DNA from 4 places in the Janthinobacterium sp. BJB301 genome. Region 4 is predicted to be linked to each of the others. Evidence: predicted binding sites of a transcription regulator. Region 4 holds the regulator's gene; each other region holds the start of a gene.

Region 1 (4,175 bases), on a different contig from region 4:
AGGTAAACAGCACGGATAGCAAAGGCAGGCTGGGCAGCACATTGCATGCCATCGCCACTTGCACGGCGACAAACAGGACGATGCCCACGCCCGCCACCTGCATGGGTGCAATACCGCGCCGCCCGGCCCATTCCGTCAGCATGCCCATGCCGATGGCGCCGAAGATGACGGCCGCCATGCCCAGGTACAACAGATATGCCACGCTGTCATCGGACATGCCGCCCACGTCGGCCAGCCAGCGCCCCACCCACAGGCCTTGCACGCCAAAGAACACCGTGTGCGGCAACAGGATCAGCGCGATGGTGCGGCGAAAGGCCCGGTCACGGTAGACACTCCACACGCTGACCTTGTTCATGGCCGCGGCAGGCAGGGGCATGGCCGGCGACAGCAGGCGGATCAGCAAGCCGATGGCCAGCGCCGCCAGCGCCAGGCCCAGGAACACGCCGCGCCAGTCCGTGTAGTGCAGGGCCAGCTTGACGGGCATGGTAGCCGTGGCCGCGCCCAGGCCACCCACGGCGATCAGGTAGCCATGCACGGAAGGCAGACGCGATGGCGCGATGGCGCACGAGATCGCCTTCACGGCCGCCATGAAACAGCCGCCCAGGCCCGCCCCCATCAGGGCGCGCGCCCACATCAGTTCGGTAAAGCTGTGGCCCCGGCTGAACAGCCACACGCCCAGGGCGGCCAGCGCCAGCAGCCACAGTTGCACCGTGCGGGGGCCGTAGCGGTCGAGCGCCATGCCAACTGGCAATTGCACCAGAGCAAAGGCGAGAAAAAAGGCGCTGGTCAGCAGGCCCAGCTGGGCTGGCGTCAGGGCGATGGCGCCCAGTAATTCCGCCGTCAGCACGGCGTTGACGCCGCGCAACAGACACGACAGGTAATGCCCGAGCGCGAACGGCAGGAATACGAGGCAAAACACGGCTACGCCGGAACGGGAAGAGCCGCCGGCGCCGTGCATGCTCAGGCGGCCTGTGCCAGGCGGATGATTTTATGCGGCACGTGCGGCACGGGTTCATCCGTTTCGAAGAAGAATTTCTCCTGGCCAAAGGCTGGCTTCAAATCGTCCATCCACGTCGCTTCCGCATCGAACTTGGCATAAAACGGCCGGCGCACCCAGTCCGGGTTGCGCGCCTGCAAAAATTGCAGGGCAAACAGTTTTTCGCCATGAATGGTGACGATGCCGTCGATGACGATCTTGCCGGGGAAGGCGCTCATGGAAGGCCCGCGCACCGTGCGCGACAGGCCGGACACCATCTGGTAGGCGGCCTGGAAAATCTCGTGCGCCTTCGCCAGGGGCAACTCGAAATAGCCGCGCGGGCCCGTGTCCCGTTCGACAAACATGTAATACGGAATTGCCCCCAGGCGCGTGCCCGTCTGCCACAACTCGGCCCAGCTTGCCGGATCTTCATTGATGTGGCGGATCAGCGGCCCCTGCATGCGCAAGGTGGCACCCGTGGAAACGATGCGTTTCACGGCTTGCTGGGCGATGTCCTGGCGTAACTCGACGGCATGGCTGTAATGGCCCATCACGGCCAGGTTCTTGCCCGCCTTGACGATGCGCTCGAACAGGCGCATCAAGTCATCCGCATCGCGGTCCGAGACAAAGCGCTGCGGCCAATACGCCACCGCCTTGGTGCCGATGCGAATGTTCTGGATGTGTTCCAGGCCCGGCGCCAGCAGCGGCTCCAGGTAGGCGGCCAGTTGCCGCGTATTCATAATCATCGGGTCGCCGCCCGTGATCAGCACGTCCGTCACTTCCGTATGCAGTTGCAGGTAGGCGGCCAGCTCATGCGACTCGCGCGCATCGAACTTCATGTCGTCCATGCCGACGAACTGGGGCCAGCGGAAGCAGAAGGTGCAATACGCGTGGCAGGTCTGTCCCGCGCTGGGAAAAAACAGCACCGTTTGCGCATATTTATGCTGCAAGCCGCGCACGGGCGCATCGTTGACCCGGGGCACGTTGTGCGTCATCTGGCCGGCTGGATGGGGATTCATGCCCAGGCGCAAACCATGCACATAGGCGTCGATGGCCGCCTTGTCGCGCTGCACCAGCACCAGCTCGCGCAAGTGCGCGTACTGCTCGGGCGGCAGCATGTCGCGGTGCGGGAAGACGAGGCGGTAGATGGGGTCGTCCGGGATGTTGTTCCAGTCGATCAACTGATCGAGCACATAGGCATTGGTGCGAAATGGCAAGACGTGCGACACCACTTGCACGGCTTCGCGCTGCTCTTCCGGCAGCCATTCCCACTGCCGCGCCTGTTGAATGGTGTGCCGCGTATACGGCTTGAACTTGGGTGAAAACGGCTCGGTAATGGGTGCGGACACGATCTGCTCCTTGCCTGTAAATAGCGATAACTTTCATGAAACCAGCCCCATATCGGCCAATTCCAGCTTCTTCCTCCCCCATGCCCGGCCAACTCGGCATGCTGTGAAAGTCATCATAGTTCTTGCTGCTTGGAACCAAATTGCTACATATCAACATGAGGTCGATACGTTGCATGCTGCCTACAAGCAACACCGTAGTTTGTTCCATCGCAATTTGATGGAACCGCCGGCGACGTAAATTACGACTTGGCAACACATCCCTCGATACCACAAGGAGCTTTCATGAAACGCTTATTCACGGGTAGCCTGCTGTGCCTGGCATTTGCCGGCGGCAGCGTCAATGCCGCGGTTGAACCAACGGAAAAAGACGCCATCGCCATGGCAGAACGGGGCGCCGCCTTCATGAAGGCGCATGGCAAGGAAGAAATGATGAAGAAAATCACGGCGAAAGACCCGGACTTCGTGCAGGGCTCGCTGTATGTGGACATGCGCGACATCAAGACGGGCATCGTGCTGGCCCACCCCATCAATCCTTCCATCGTGGGCAAGGATTTGACGGATGTGCCTGACGCGAATGGCAAGAAATATCGCCGTGAAATCATCGAGCTGGCGCAAAAGCAGGGCAAGGGCTGGGTCGATTACCAGTACAAGAACCCAACCAGCGGCAAGATCGAACCGAAGACCACGTACATCCTGCGCGTCAACGACGTGGTGCTGGAAGCGGGGATCTACAAGAAATAGGGCAAGGGCGGCGCGCACGAACGCCGCGCGCCGCCTGCGGTTGGAACAGCCATAGCCAGGAGTCAAGCATGCTCAATCGATTACGCATCGGACCAAAATTATTGCTGGCGCCCACCCTGGTCCTGCTGCTGCTGATACTCAGCTCGACCGGCGCCTGGTATGGCATGGTGCGGCAAAATGCCTCACTGGAAAACATGGTACGGGTACGCATCACGCATTTGAAGGCGGCCGCCGACGTACTAGGCGAGGCCAGGCATGTGCACGGCAATATGTACCAGTTGCTGTCGTGGACGAATGGCAGCTTCGCCAAGGCCCGCCTCGATACGCTGGAGCAACAGATCAAGGCGCGCCATGCGGCCATCGGCACCCAGCTGGCCACGCTGCGCGCCACGGCCACGGGCGCCGAACGCACCCTGGTCGATGCGGCCATCACGGCCCTGGCCGGCTATCGCAAGGCGGTGCTGGAAACCATGGAAATGGCGCAGATGGACCAGTCGATCGCCACCAATTCCATGCTCAAGGCGGAAACCCAATTCGTCCAGTTCAATACGCAGCTGACACAACTGTCCGCGCTGGAAACGACGCTCAGCAGCCAGGCCCATGCGACGGCCAGCGCCGAGTTCCGCACCTTGGGCTGGAGCCTGCTGTTGACGGTGCTGCTGTCGATCCTCGTCTCCATCGTGGTGACCATGCTGGTACGGCGCGCCATGCTGGTGGAAATCCGCGGCATTGCCGACGCCGTGCAAGACCTGGCGGCGGGCAAGCTGATGGCCGGCGCGCCCAAGCAAGGCAATGACGAAATCGCCGCCACGTCGCGCGTGCTGGACCAGACCATCGCCCACCTGAACCAGACCTTGCGCACCATCATGGGTGCCGTGCAATCGATCGACACGGCCTCGCGCGAAATTGCCACCGGCAACCTGGATCTGTCGGCGCGCACGGAAATGCAGGCCAGTTCGCTGGAAGAAACGTCGAGCGCCATGGAAACGCTGACGCAAGCCGTGAATGACAACGCCGACAACGCCCAACTGGCCTGCGAGCTGGCGGGGCAAGCATCGACCCTGGCCGTGCAAGGGGGCGCGTCGATGCAGCAAGCCGTGACGACGATG
Region 2 (4,175 bases), on a different contig from region 4:
CGCGCCTTGCAGGCGGAAGTAAAACCACTGCGTGATGTCGGCGTGGGAATCCTTGCGGATGTTCAGCTCGATGGATTGGGCATCGTCGGCGCGCAGCACCTCGATCGCGCCGGCGTCGAATTGCTGGCTGATTTTAATGGTCATGAGTGTTCCTGATAAAAACGTATGGGTTTTGCATCGTGTGCAATGGCGCGATGATACCTGTTTTGCGGTGGTCTTTGTGCTGGCGCAAACGACAACGGACGCGCTTTGCTAACGTGATAGCTCCAATACGGGGAGAGCATCATGGATGACAACGGCAAACACATACGCGAACTGGAAAAGAAAGTCAGCGCCCTCAGCGATGCCCTGGCGCACCTGGGCAAGGGTACGACCTTGCAGGAATTGCTGCGCATCATACGTTTCCCCGGCTATACCACGCCGGCCGAATTCACCTTCAATGCCGCCATCCTCGACACCATGCTGGTGCAGGCTAATGCGCTGGAAAAGCTGGGGCAGGATTTGCTGGCGGGGGCCAAGCAGGTCGTCGCCATGAACAAGCAGTGAACGCAGTAGTGAGCAAATCCTGAACGCCTGAAAAATGGCCAGGGCAAGGCGCAGGGCCGCAGGCAGTACGAACGTACGCCCAGGCCCTGCAACGCCGCCATGGACGTTTTGTCAGGTGTTCAGTCCGCCGAAACGTTCAAAAAACCATGGCTCCACGTCCGGCGTCTGCTCATCCTCGCGGCGCAGGGTGGCCAGGATATGTTCCTCTGCCGCCGCGTAGGTAAGGCGGTAGAGGTCGCGCGCCAGCGCATAGGCTTGCGTGCCGGGCCACGGCTCGGGCAGCAGTTCGACGGGCAGTTGCGGGTCGTGCAACTGCACACGGCGGTAGGCGTGCGTCAGCAGTGAGCGGATGACGAACGCTTGCTCCGCATCGAACACGGGCGCTTCTTGCAGCAGGATCAGCAGCGGCTGGAAGCTGGCGATGAATTTTTCGTAGCCAGCCATCACTTCCGACAAGTCCCAGCAGTCGCCCACCATGTCGCGCAGCGGGCGCGTGCTGACACACGGCAACTCTGTTGTGTGGCAGACATACAACTTGCCCTGCACCTCATTGCGAACGAGGATATCTTCCAATGCTTCCGTATTGCTGGCAGGGTGGCCAAAGATACCCGGTGAAATCAGGCCATAGCCGGCCCACAATAATTCCTTGCGCAGCGCCCCCCGCTCGGCAGCGCCGATGCTGCCGGCCGGCCCGATCACCAGGGTCCAGCTGCCATCCCAGTGCACGACCAGCGGTGCATAGATGCGGCGATAGGCGCGTTCGAAGCGGGCCAGCGCCTCCGGGCGTATCGTATAGGCGCTGCGGCGGCCATCGCGCTGCGAGCTGAGCCAGCCTTCCTGCGCCAGGCGGAACACGCTGGTACGCAATAAACGGTCGTTGACGCCGAATGGCGCCAGCAGTTCGATCAGGCTGCCCAGCCAGATGGCGCCGCCGCGCGGCACGATGGCGTCGCCAAAGATGGTCATCACCAGGGACTTCGAGCGCGGTGGGTCGCTTTCCAGGAAATCGGCTATCCATGCCGTGCAGCGGGTGTTCTTCATGTGGTTCCGGTCTGGCCGTGTTGCGGTCGAATCAATAAAAGCAGCAGTTTACTTGGCTGCGCGGGTAGCGCGGCAATAATTTGCCGGAAGCGCTGGTGGCGCTCTGTAGTGTTTTCTCATCAGCAATATCATACGCACAAAAAAGCTGCACAAGATACGAATTTTTAAAATGATTCATATCAAGTGTATGCAAATCGTTTTTTGTATCGTATTATCTGTTCATCGCACCGCGTTGCTGCGCAAAATCAAAGACATGGGAGACAGATCATGTACGCACAAATGGTTGAAACCGGCCTCAAGAACGTCCGTTCCCTCGACGACATGGGTCAAGAAGAGCGCGCTTTTCAGGCACGCATCGACGAAGGCATCAAGATCGAGGCCAAGGACTGGATGCCGGACGCCTACCGCAAGACCCTGATCCGCCAGATTTCGCAGCACGCGCACTCGGAAATCGTCGGCCAATTGCCCGAAGGTAACTGGGTCACGCGTGCGCCGACCCTGAAACGCAAGTCCATCCTGCTGGCCAAGATTCAGGACGAAGCGGGCCACGGCCTGTACCTGTACAGCGCCGCGGAAACCCTGGGCGTGTCGCGCGACGACTTGCTGGCCGCCTTGCACTCGGGCAAAGCCAAGTATTCCAGCATCTTTAATTATCCGACCCTGTCGTGGGCCGACATGGGCGCCATCGGCTGGCTGGTCGACGGTTCCGCCATCATCAACCAGATTCCCCTGTGCCGCTGCTCGTATGGGCCGTATGCGCGCGCCATGATCCGCGTCTGCAAGGAAGAATCGTTCCATGCGCGCCAGGGCTACGACATCATGATGTCGCTGTGCAAGGGTACGCCGGCGCAGAAAGCCATGGCGCAGGATGCGCTGAACCGCTGGTGGTGGCCATCGCTGATGATGTTCGGCCCGTCCGACGCCGCCTCCGTCAACAGCGCCCAATCGGCGCAATGGCGCATCAAGCTGTTCTCGAACGATGAATTGCGCCAGCGCATGGTCGACCAGACCGTGCCGCAAATCGAATACCTGGGCTTGACCGTGCCCGATCCCGACCTGAAATTCAATGCGGAAACGGGCCACTATGAATTCGGCGAGATCGACTGGTCCGAGTTCAACAATGTCCTGAAGGGCAATGGCCCATGCAACCGCGAACGCTTGCAAACGCGCGTGAAAGCGTATGAAGACGGCGAATGGTTCCGCGATGCCTTGGTCGCGTATGCAGACAAGCAAGCTGCTGACAAAGCGGCGGCGTAAATACATAAGACAGATAGGGGATAGCAACATGAGCAAAGAATGGCCTTTGTGGGAAGTTTTCATCCGCAGCCAGCACGGCCTGGCGCACAAGCATGTGGGCAGCCTGCACGCTTCCGACGCCACCATGGCGGTCAACCATGCGCGCGACGTCTACACGCGCCGCAATGAAGGCGTGAGCATCTGGGTAGTGCGCGCGGCCGATATCGTCGCCAGCAGCCCCGGCGACAAGGGCGCCCTGTTCGAGCCGTCGAACAGCAAGGTGTACCGCCATCCCACCTTCTTCCCGATGCCGGAAGAAGTCAAGAACCTGTGATGGGAGCGCCTGCAATGGATGACAAGGTCAATTACCTCCTGCGCCTGGGCGACAACGCCCTGATCCTCAGCCAGCAGTTGTCGCAGCTGTGCGGCAAGGGCCCTGCGCTGGAAGAGGACATGGCGCTGACCAACGTGGCGCTGGACTTGCTGGGCCAGACGCGCTTGTGGTTCAGCTACGCGGCCGAACTGGAAAACGCGGGCCGCGACGAGGACGACATCGCCTTCCTGCGCGACGCCCACGATTTCAAGAACTGCCTGCTGGTCGAACAGCCGAACGGTAACTATGCCGACACCATGATGCGCCAGTTCTTCTTCGACAGCTGGCACTACTTCCAGCTGCTGGAACTGACGAAATCGACGGATGCGCGCATCGTCGAAGTGGCGCAAAAGTCGATCAAGGAAGTCACGTATCACCTGCGCCGCAGCGGCGATCTTGTCGTGCGCCTCGGCGACGGCACGGCGGACAGCCATGCCAAGACGCAGGCTGCCGCCGACAAGCTGTGGATGTACACGGGCGAGATGTTCAAGTACGACGCCGTCGACCAGGCCATGGTAGCCGCCGGCATCGCGCCGCCATCGGACGTGCTGCGCCGGGCTTTCCTGGAACACGTGGCCGAGATCTTCGCCGAAGCGACGCTTGTCATGCCGGCGCCCGACGCCTGGATGCAAAAGGGCGGCAAGCAGGGCACGCACACGGAGCACCTGGGTTTTATCCTGGCCGAGATGCAGTTCCTGCAGCGCGCCTATCCCGGGGCGGAGTGGTAATGAACACGGCCGCTGGCGCTGCGGCGCTGGACGCCGCCCAGGTCTGGGCCTGGCTCGGCGACGTCGCGGACCCGGAAATCCCCGTCATTTCGGTGGTGGACCTGGGCATCGTGCGCGCCGTCGAAGTCACGGATGGCGACGCATGCATCGTGACGATCACGCCCACGTATTCGGGCTGCCCGGCCATGCAGGTGATCGCCGACGCCGTCACGGATGCCTTGCGCAGCCATGGCGTGGCCAAGGTGACCCTG
Region 3 (4,175 bases), on a different contig from region 4:
AGCGCTCAAGCAACACGGCAGCCTGGTTGGCGGCCTGCACGGATTCGCCGGCCACTTCCAGCAGGGCGTCGAGCTTGACGGCGTCGACGCGGATGCTGTCTTCCTTGACGGGCGCGGCATGGCGCACTTCCGGACGCTCTTCGCGTCGTTCGGCGCCATCCCAATTCTTGGCGGCCGGCTTGGCGGCAGCGGCAGCGGCCGGCGCGGCGGCCACGACGGCAGGGGCAGCGGCGACGGCGGACACCGGCGCGGCAGCGACGCGGCTGCCCTCGGGCACGACGGCGTTATACATGCCTTCCCAGTCCAGGCCATCGGCGCCGGCGGTGGAAACGGCGGCGGCGGGCGCGACCACGGCAACTTCTGCGACCTCGGCAACGACCACGGCCGCTTCCGCCACCACGGCGGCGGCCGGCGCAGGCGCGTCCATGCCCTTGCCTTCGATGGCGTTCGTCAGGATATGTTCCAGCTCTTCCGGCATGGCCGGCAAGCTTTCCGGCGCGGCGCCATTCGCCAGTTCCGTCAGCTGGTCGGCGACGAAACCGGACGCTTGCAGCGCCGCCTCGATGGCGATGGGGGTTACCGGCGCGGCGCCCGTGCGCAAGGCGTCAAACAGGTTTTCCGTCAGATGGCAGGCCGCCACCAGCGCGGGCAAGCCCATGAAGCCGGCACCGCCCTTGATGGTGTGGAAAGAACGAAACACGGCATTCAGTGTTTCCTTGTTGTCAGGATCACGCTCGAGGCGCAATAAGTGCTCTTCAACATTAACCGCAAGATCCATCGCCTCAACGACGAAATCCTTGAGCATATCGTCCATTAGAATCCCAAATCCGCAAGAAGGTCGTCTACATTATCCTGGTCCAGCGCCACCGACGGCACGGACGGGCCCTGCATCAGCGGCACCGGCTTTTGCGCCAGCTTTTCGCGCACCTCGGCCGGCGCGTTGTCGCGCAGCAGCTGAGCCAACTCGTGCTCCACCGTCTTGGTGATGTTGACCACTTTTTTGATCAGCTGGCCCGTGATGTCCTGGAAGTCCTGGGCCATCATGATTTCCAGCAAGCGTGCTTTTTCCGCTTCCGTTGCTTCGGCAACGGCTTGCGCGAACTGGCGTGAATCGCCGGCCAGGGCCTTGAATTCTTCCAGGCTCAGCTTGCCATCGAACAAGGCTGTCCAGCGGCTGTCCATGTCCTTGGCTTTCTTCGACAGCACGTCTTGCGCCGGCATGCCTTCGTCGAGCGTATTCAGGACCTTGTTGGCGGCCTGCTCCGTCAGGGTGGCGACATATTCCAGGCGGTCCTGGGCGTCGACGATCTGCGACGACGCTTCCGTCAATGCCTTGTCGTAGCCCAGTTCGCGCAGCGAGTCGTGCAGCAGGCGCACGATGCCGCCCAGGCGCTCGAACATCGGCTTGTCGGACTGGTCGACCGGATCGGCCGCTTCGCCAGGCGCGTCGGCGCCGGCCACGGGGGCCGCTTCCGCTGCGGCTGGCGCGGCAGCCACCGGCGCCGCTGCGGCTGCCGGTGCGGCGGCACTGGCCGACACGGAGTCGAACAGCGCGTCAAAATCGTCATCCGCGATCACGGCGGGAGCGGGCGCGGCGGCAGGCGCCGGCGTGGCTGCGGCCGCGCTTTGCGCGGATACTTCATCGAATAATGCATCGAAATCATCAGCGGCGTTGGTCATATCCCTGCTTCTCCATAATTTGTCAAAATTCCGCCTGAACTGTGCGTTTTACAGACTGATACCCACAATTTCTCGATTAAGATGATTTGAGGCAATACCGCTGCGATGGTGCGAGTGTAGCAGGGCGCCGCCCTGTTGGTAAATCTCAAAACGCGCTTCCCGGTGCAAAGCTGGCCCACAAGAGCTTTTCCGCCAGGAAATAAGTGTTCCTGCTGTTGTATTTTGAAATACTACCATTGGCGTGCGTGCAAGACCACGCGCCGCACAAGAAATCCTGCCCGCGGGCGCCTGCGCAACAGCGCCATATGGATATCGCTGGGACATCGTTGCACCTTAAACACGATCTTTCTGCCAATGTTGTCTATACTGAAGGTGCAGTAGTATTGACAATTATCAAGTCTTTACATGAATACAATGCTGCCGCCACGTCTACAATAAGAGGCGTTGCGCGCGCTGAGTCATCGCCAAAGGACCTGCCATGTATAAGAAAATTCTGATCGCCACGGACGGCTCCACCGTCTCCAACTTGACGGCCTGCGCCGGCGTTGCCTTTGCCGAACAGATGCACGCCGACATCCTTGCCGTGTACGTGGCACCCGAGTACCAGTACCCGGTGTATATCGAAATCATTCCGCCAAGCTATCCCAGCGAAGAGGAATACCGCATCGCCATGCGCAAGGCGGGCGCCGACCACTGGCAGCCCATCCTCGACGCGGCTGCCAAGCGGGGCCTGCAGGCGACGGGCTTGACGGCCTTTTCCGACAGCCCGGCCCTGAAAATCGTGGAAGTGGCGCAATTGCAGCAATGCGACCTGATCTTCATGGGCTCGCATGGCCGCAGCGGCTGGGGCCAGTTGCTGCTGGGTAGCGTCACCAACAAGGTGCTGTCGCACTCGAAATTGCCCGTGCTCGTGCATAGGCTGATCAAGGAACCCCCGGCAAAATAAGGGGTCACATGGCCACGGAGGCCGCCGTTGCCGGCACAGCAAGAAAAAGGCAAACGTGCGGCCACTTCAGTTAAAATGACAACATTTCTCGTTTCTTAACATTTGATTGTCCGGTAACGGACACAGCAGATTACACGCCACCAGATTGCCCGCCTATGATACGTATTGTGATTGCCGACGACCACACCATCATGCGTGAAGGATTAAAGCGCATCCTTGACGGCGCGCCGGATATCGACATCGTGGGTGAGGCCATCGACGGGTTTGAAGTCCTCAACCACGTGCGCCAGGGCGGCTTCGACCTGCTGCTGCTCGACCTGTCGATGCCGGGCCGCAGCGGCGTCGACCTGATCCGGCAAATCCGCAGCGAGGCGCCCAAGCTGTCCATCCTGATCCTCACCATGCACGAGGAAGAGCAATATGCGGTGCGCGCCATCCGCGCCGGCGCGCAAGGCTATCTGACCAAGGAAAGCGCGGGCACCCAGCTCGTGGGCGCCATCCACAAGGTGGCGTCGGGACGCCCCTACATCAGCGCCGAGGTGGCGGAGCAGCTCGTGCTCAACATCATGATGCCGAATGAAAGCTTGCTGCATAAACAGTTGTCGGACCGCGAGTTCGAAGTCTTTTCCCTGCTGGTGGCCGGCAAATCGATCACGGAAATTGCCAACAACCTGCATCTGAGCGTGAAGACGGTGAGTACGCACAAGACGCGCATCATGCAAAAGATGGGCATGAGTTCCCTATCGGAAATGGTCCAGTATGCCGTCGCGCACCGCCTGCTATCGCCCTTCAAGACGTGATCCTCCTGGCGCGCGCCCGCGCGCCAACTGTAGGAACAATCCTACCTCACCTACCGCAGCTCCTACTGCCATATTCAGCCACTGCTGATATTAATTGCATACGCTTGTTGGCATACTGAAACCAGTCATCAAGTTGCTGGAAAGTTATTTCATCACACAGCAAGTCTTCAGCGAATTGAGCATTACCTGCCTGGACGCGCGCCGCCGACCCTTGCCCGCCCGCCGCCCCGAGCACCCCGTCATTCAACTCTGAACTACCTGTCACCAGGAGATGAACATGCTGTCCACGCAAACGCCCGACACCCGCGCTGCCTCACCGTCGCTGGCCCCCTCCTCCCCGATGGAAGCGGGACGCCAGCGCCAGGGCCGGCTCTGGTCGAACCTGAAGGAGGTGTGCGACCTGCTGCATATCTCCAGCGCCTGCACCATCGCCGCTGACGAACTGCTGTTCCAGCACGTGCAATTCAAGACGGGCCAGCGCGTGCATACCATCGGCCAACCGTTCGACACCCTGTACATCGTCAATTCGGGCTTCCTGAAAACCGTGCTCATCGATGAATTCGGCAATGAGCAGGTACTCAGCTTCCCCATGAAGGGCGACATGCTGGGCGTCGACGGGATCCACTCGCGCCATTACTCCTCGGAAGCGGTGGCCCTGTCCGACTGCGACCTGATCCTGCTGCCGTTCAAGAAGCTGACGGCGCTGGGCAGGGTGCACCTGGAACTGGAAAACGTCATGTATGGCGTGA
Region 4 (4,175 bases):
TCAAGTCATCAAGATGTATGCGGCCCGCGAGCAAATCTACCCTCGCGAGGCCAAAGGACGCTACGCTACCTGGCGATGGGTATGCGTATGGCTTACCCAGCTGGCGTTCTACGGCTTGCCGTGGTTGACCTGGAATGGCAGGCAAGCCCTGCTGTTCGATTTGACCACGCGCAAGTTCTACATTTTCGGCGTCGTGCTGTGGCCCCAGGATTTCATCTATCTGGCGGCCCTGCTGATCATCTGTGCGTATTTGTTGTTCCTCGTCACGGCCATTGCCGGGCGGGTGTGGTGCGGGTTCTCCTGCCCGCAAACGGTATACACGGAAATTTTCCTGTGGGTCGAACGCCGCATCGAGGGCACGCGCAGCGCGCGCATGGCCCTCGACAAGCAGGGCCCTTCCGTGCGCAAGGCCTTCAAGAAGACGGCCAAGCACCTGGTATGGGGCGCCATCGCCCTGTGGACGGGCTTTACCTTTGTCGGCTACTTCACGCCGATCAAGGAACTGGCGCAGTCGGTCACCACCCTCAATTTCGGTCCCTGGGAATGGTTCTGGGTCTTGTTCTACAGCCTGGCAACCTACGGCAACGCGGGCTGGCTGCGCGAGCAGGTGTGCAAATACATGTGCCCCTACGCGCGCTTCCAGAGCGCCATGTTCGACCAGGACACGCTGATCATCACCTACGATGCCAAGCGCGGCGAACCGCGTGGCGCCATGAGCAAGAAGGCCGGCAACAACGACAAGCTGGGCGATTGCATCGACTGTACCCTGTGCGTGCAGGTGTGTCCGACCGGCATCGATATCCGCAACGGCCTGCAGTATGAATGCATCGGCTGCGCCGCCTGCGTCGATGCCTGCAACAGCGTGATGGACAAGGTCGAGCGGCCGCGTGGCCTGATACGCTACAGCACCGACCATGCGATGGAAAACAACTTCAATTCGAAGCAGATACGCCAGCGCGCCATGCGCCCGCGCGTCTTGATCTACACTTCCATCCTGGCCCTGATCATCATCGCCGTGTGTACCTCGCTGGCCCTGCGCACGCCCCTGAAAATGGACGTGATCCGCGACCGCGGTTCGATGGGACGCGAAGTGGAGGACGGCATGATCGAAAACGTCTACCGCCTGCAGATCATGAATACGTCCGAGCAAAGCCAGCATTTTAAAATCAGCGCTTCCGGCTTGCCGGGCCTGACCTTGCTGACGCGCGAAGAAGTGACCTTGCAGCCGACGGAAACGCTGGGCTGGCCGATCCGCCTGCGCGTGCCGCACGGCGTCGGCGAGAAGGGCTCAAACAAGATTGCGATCGAATTGCAATCGCTGGACGATCCATCGCTGCATGTGCGTGAAAGCGCGGTATTCATCGTGCCACGTTAACAAGGAAAGGCGGACGGGGACCGGGTGCCCTCGCCGCCGCCACGAAGTTGCAGGAAGGCCGGTCCCCATGCGGGGACTGGCTGATTAAACAGGAGAAATATCATGTCCGACAGTCTGAAACTGCAAGCACCCGTTGCACCGTGGTACAAGCATCGCTGGCCATGGCTGCTGATGATCGGTCCCGGCCTGTCCGTGGTCGTCGGCAGCTTCATGGGCTATATCGCGTTTACGCAGCCCGATGCGCTGGTGGTGGGCGATTATTACAAGCAGGGCAAGGCGATCAACCAGGATTTGAAGCGCGACACGATCGCCAGCGACCTGGCCATGGATACGCGCCTGTCATATGACGTGGCTGCAGCGCGCCTCAGTGGTTCCGTGCACAGCTTCGGCAAGGCCTATCAGGCGCCTTTGCTGCTGCACCTGGCGCATGCGACCCTGCCGGAAAAGGATATCAAGCTGCTGGTGCAGCCCGATGCGGCCGGCAATTTTTCCGTAGCACTGCCGATGCTCGAACGCAGCCGCTGGCAAGTGCTGGTGGAAAACGACAAACGCGAGTGGCGCCTGTCCGGCATCTGGACCTGGCCCCTGCAACGCAGCATCGCGCTACATGCGGACGAGGAACTGTAAGTCTTATTTGCAGACGTCCGTGCCGGCCGTAATGGCTTTCAACTTGGCCGGCTGCAGGATTTCGATCTCGCGGTTCGAGACGCGCAGCCAGCCTTCCTTCTTGAATTTCGACAATAAGCGGCTGACGCTTTCGATGGTCAGGCCCAGATAGTTACCGATTTCCTCACGCGACATGCGCAACTGGAAATTGCTGCCCGAATAGCCGCGTGCTTCATAGCGCGACGCCAGGTTGACGATGAAGGCGGCAAAACGCTGAGTCGCCTGCATATTGCCCAGCAATAGCATGACGCTTTGCTCGCGCGTGATTTCCTGGCTCATCATGCGGTGGAAATGACGCAGCAGGGTCGGCATATTGCCCAGCAATTGTTCCAGGCTGGAAAACGGAATTTCACACACTTCACTGTCTTCCAGCGCCACCGCATTACAGTGGTGGCGGTCGGCGCTGATGGCATCCATGCCCAGCAGTTCACCGGCCATCTGGAAACCCGTCACCTGCTCTTCGCCACCCGGATTGATCTGGTAGGTCTTGAAGTGCCCGAGGCGGATCGCGTACAGATTCTGGAACGAGTCGCCGATGCGGAACAGCGAGGCCCCACGCACGATCTTGCGGCGGCGGCCGATGATCTGGTCCAGCCTATCCATGTCGCCCACATCGAGGCCCATCGGCAGGCACAATTGATGCATGCTGCAGGTCGAGCATCGTGCACGCAACGCCTCCACGTTCACGGTGGGCAAGGTGGGAGTGAGTAGCGCTTCAGTCATGTCGGTACCTTTTAGAAAATGCAACAACAAGTTTACTGCATACAGCTGCATACAGGGTTGCCGTATGCCAATTTCACCGTAAATTCGGCGAATAAACGACGTCCAGCCTTTAATTATATGGCAACATCGTCAAAAGCCCATACGGGGCGGGCAATTTGCGCGGCGGCGCTTGCCAAGCTGGGGTATTGATAGGAAAATTCCTGACAGCATTATCTGCCGCCTGTGCCGCCCGGCACTGAAAAGGAAATCATGAAGCCTCTCGGCATTAAAGCAAAAGTCGCGCTGGCCACCAGCCTGACCTCGATCGCCATGATCGCGCTGGTCACCATGATCCAGGTGCAGCACATGCGCGACGACTTCACCCGAGTACTGCTGAGCCAGCAGTCATCGCTGATCAGCCGCACCGCTGCCGAGCTCGACGACAAGCTGGGCATGCTGCTGCAGATTGTCACCCTGACGGCCAGGCAGCAGCCGCCGGAACTGATCGCCCAGCCCGCCAAACTGCGCGAATACTATGCGCGCCGCTCGATGCTGGTGCTGTTCGACGACGTGCTGGTGCTCGACGCGCATGGCGCCATCGTGGCCGACATGCCGGAAGTGACGGGGCGCGCCGGCATCAACGTCGCCGAGCGCGAGTATTTCCAGACCGTCCTGCGCACGCGCCAGCCCATGATTACCGAGCCGATGCTGGGCAAGTCGAGCGGCATGCCCATCGTGCAGATGGTGGCGCCCGTGCTGGCCGCCGATGGCCAGGTGGCCGGCGTGGTGATCGGCGTGCTGCGCCTGTACAAGGACAATCTGCTGGGCCGCCTGCGCTCGGAAAAGATCGGCAAGAGCGGCTATTACTTCATCCTCACGCGCGGCGCCGTGCCGCGCTACGTGCTGCACCCCGATACCAGCCGTTTGCTGCAGCCGCGCAAGCCGAACGCCAACCTGACGACCACCCAGCTGCTGAAGGAGGATGGCGAAGGCAGCATGGTCAGCACCAACAGCCGCGGCATCACGGCCGTCAACAGCTTCAAGCGCCTGAAATCCGTGAACTGGCTGCTGGCCGCCTCGCTGCCCGTCGAGGATGCCTTCGAACCGTTCGATGGCGTACTGTACCGGCTGGTGCTGTGGAGCATCCTCGCTTCGCTGCTGGCCGCCTTTGTTCTGGGCTTGGTCACCGTACGCCTGCTGTCGCCGCTGGTGCGCCTGCGCGACACCCTGCTGGCCCTGCGCACCAGCGGCAGCCGTTTCACCCCCGTGCCGGTACAGCAGCGCGACGAGATCGGCGAACTGACGGAAGCGTTCAACGGCCTGATGAGCGAACGCGACCGCCTTCAGCAGGAACTCGAAGCGCGCGCGGCGGAGCTGGAGCAGGAACGCGACCGGGCCGAGGCGGCCAACCGTGCCAAGAGCGATTTCGTGG

What was found. Region 4 encodes FNR, which switches genes on or off when oxygen is low (the NO sensors DNR and NnrR bind a similar motif). Its sites were predicted from a motif close to TTGATNNNNATCAA; they were not measured.
Region 1: CSQ91_RS17680 (KamA family radical SAM protein) is a predicted target of FNR. The motif match lies at 2,466-2,479, and genes of this name have one in related genera.
Region 2: paaA (1,2-phenylacetyl-CoA epoxidase subunit PaaA) is a predicted target of FNR. The motif match lies at 1,757-1,770, and genes of this name have one in related genera.
Region 3: CSQ91_RS13915 (universal stress protein) is a predicted target of FNR. The motif match lies at 2,064-2,077, and genes of this name have one in related genera.

What each region holds. Positions count from the first base shown of each region.
Region 1 is NZ_PDZJ01000002.1:972,611-976,785, forward strand. It holds gene CSQ91_RS17675 (MFS transporter) at 1-958, opposite strand, end outside; gene CSQ91_RS17680 (KamA family radical SAM protein) at 961-2,325, opposite strand; gene CSQ91_RS17685 (cache domain-containing protein) at 2,608-3,066, shown strand; gene CSQ91_RS17690 (methyl-accepting chemotaxis protein) at 3,135-4,175, shown strand, end outside.
Region 2 is NZ_PDZJ01000002.1:955,350-959,524, reverse strand. It holds gene CSQ91_RS17620 (M14 family metallopeptidase) at 1-144, opposite strand, end outside; gene CSQ91_RS17615 (hypothetical protein) at 286-546, shown strand; gene paaX (phenylacetic acid degradation operon negative regulatory protein PaaX) at 658-1,587, opposite strand; gene paaA (1,2-phenylacetyl-CoA epoxidase subunit PaaA) at 1,855-2,844, shown strand; gene paaB (1,2-phenylacetyl-CoA epoxidase subunit PaaB) at 2,873-3,157, shown strand; gene paaC (1,2-phenylacetyl-CoA epoxidase subunit PaaC) at 3,172-3,924, shown strand; gene paaD (1,2-phenylacetyl-CoA epoxidase subunit PaaD) at 3,924-4,175, shown strand, end outside.
Region 3 is NZ_PDZJ01000002.1:126,050-130,224, forward strand. It holds gene CSQ91_RS13905 (chemotaxis protein CheA) at 1-814, opposite strand, end outside; gene CSQ91_RS13910 (protein phosphatase CheZ) at 814-1,680, opposite strand; gene CSQ91_RS13915 (universal stress protein) at 2,159-2,626, shown strand; gene CSQ91_RS13920 (response regulator) at 2,782-3,426, shown strand; gene CSQ91_RS13925 (Crp/Fnr family transcriptional regulator) at 3,767-4,175, shown strand, end outside.
Region 4 is NZ_PDZJ01000004.1:60,913-65,087, forward strand. It holds gene ccoG (cytochrome c oxidase accessory protein CcoG) at 1-1,375, shown strand, start outside; gene CSQ91_RS22320 (FixH family protein) at 1,478-2,002, shown strand; gene fnr (fumarate/nitrate reduction transcriptional regulator Fnr) at 2,006-2,764, opposite strand; gene CSQ91_RS22330 (response regulator) at 3,014-4,175, shown strand, end outside.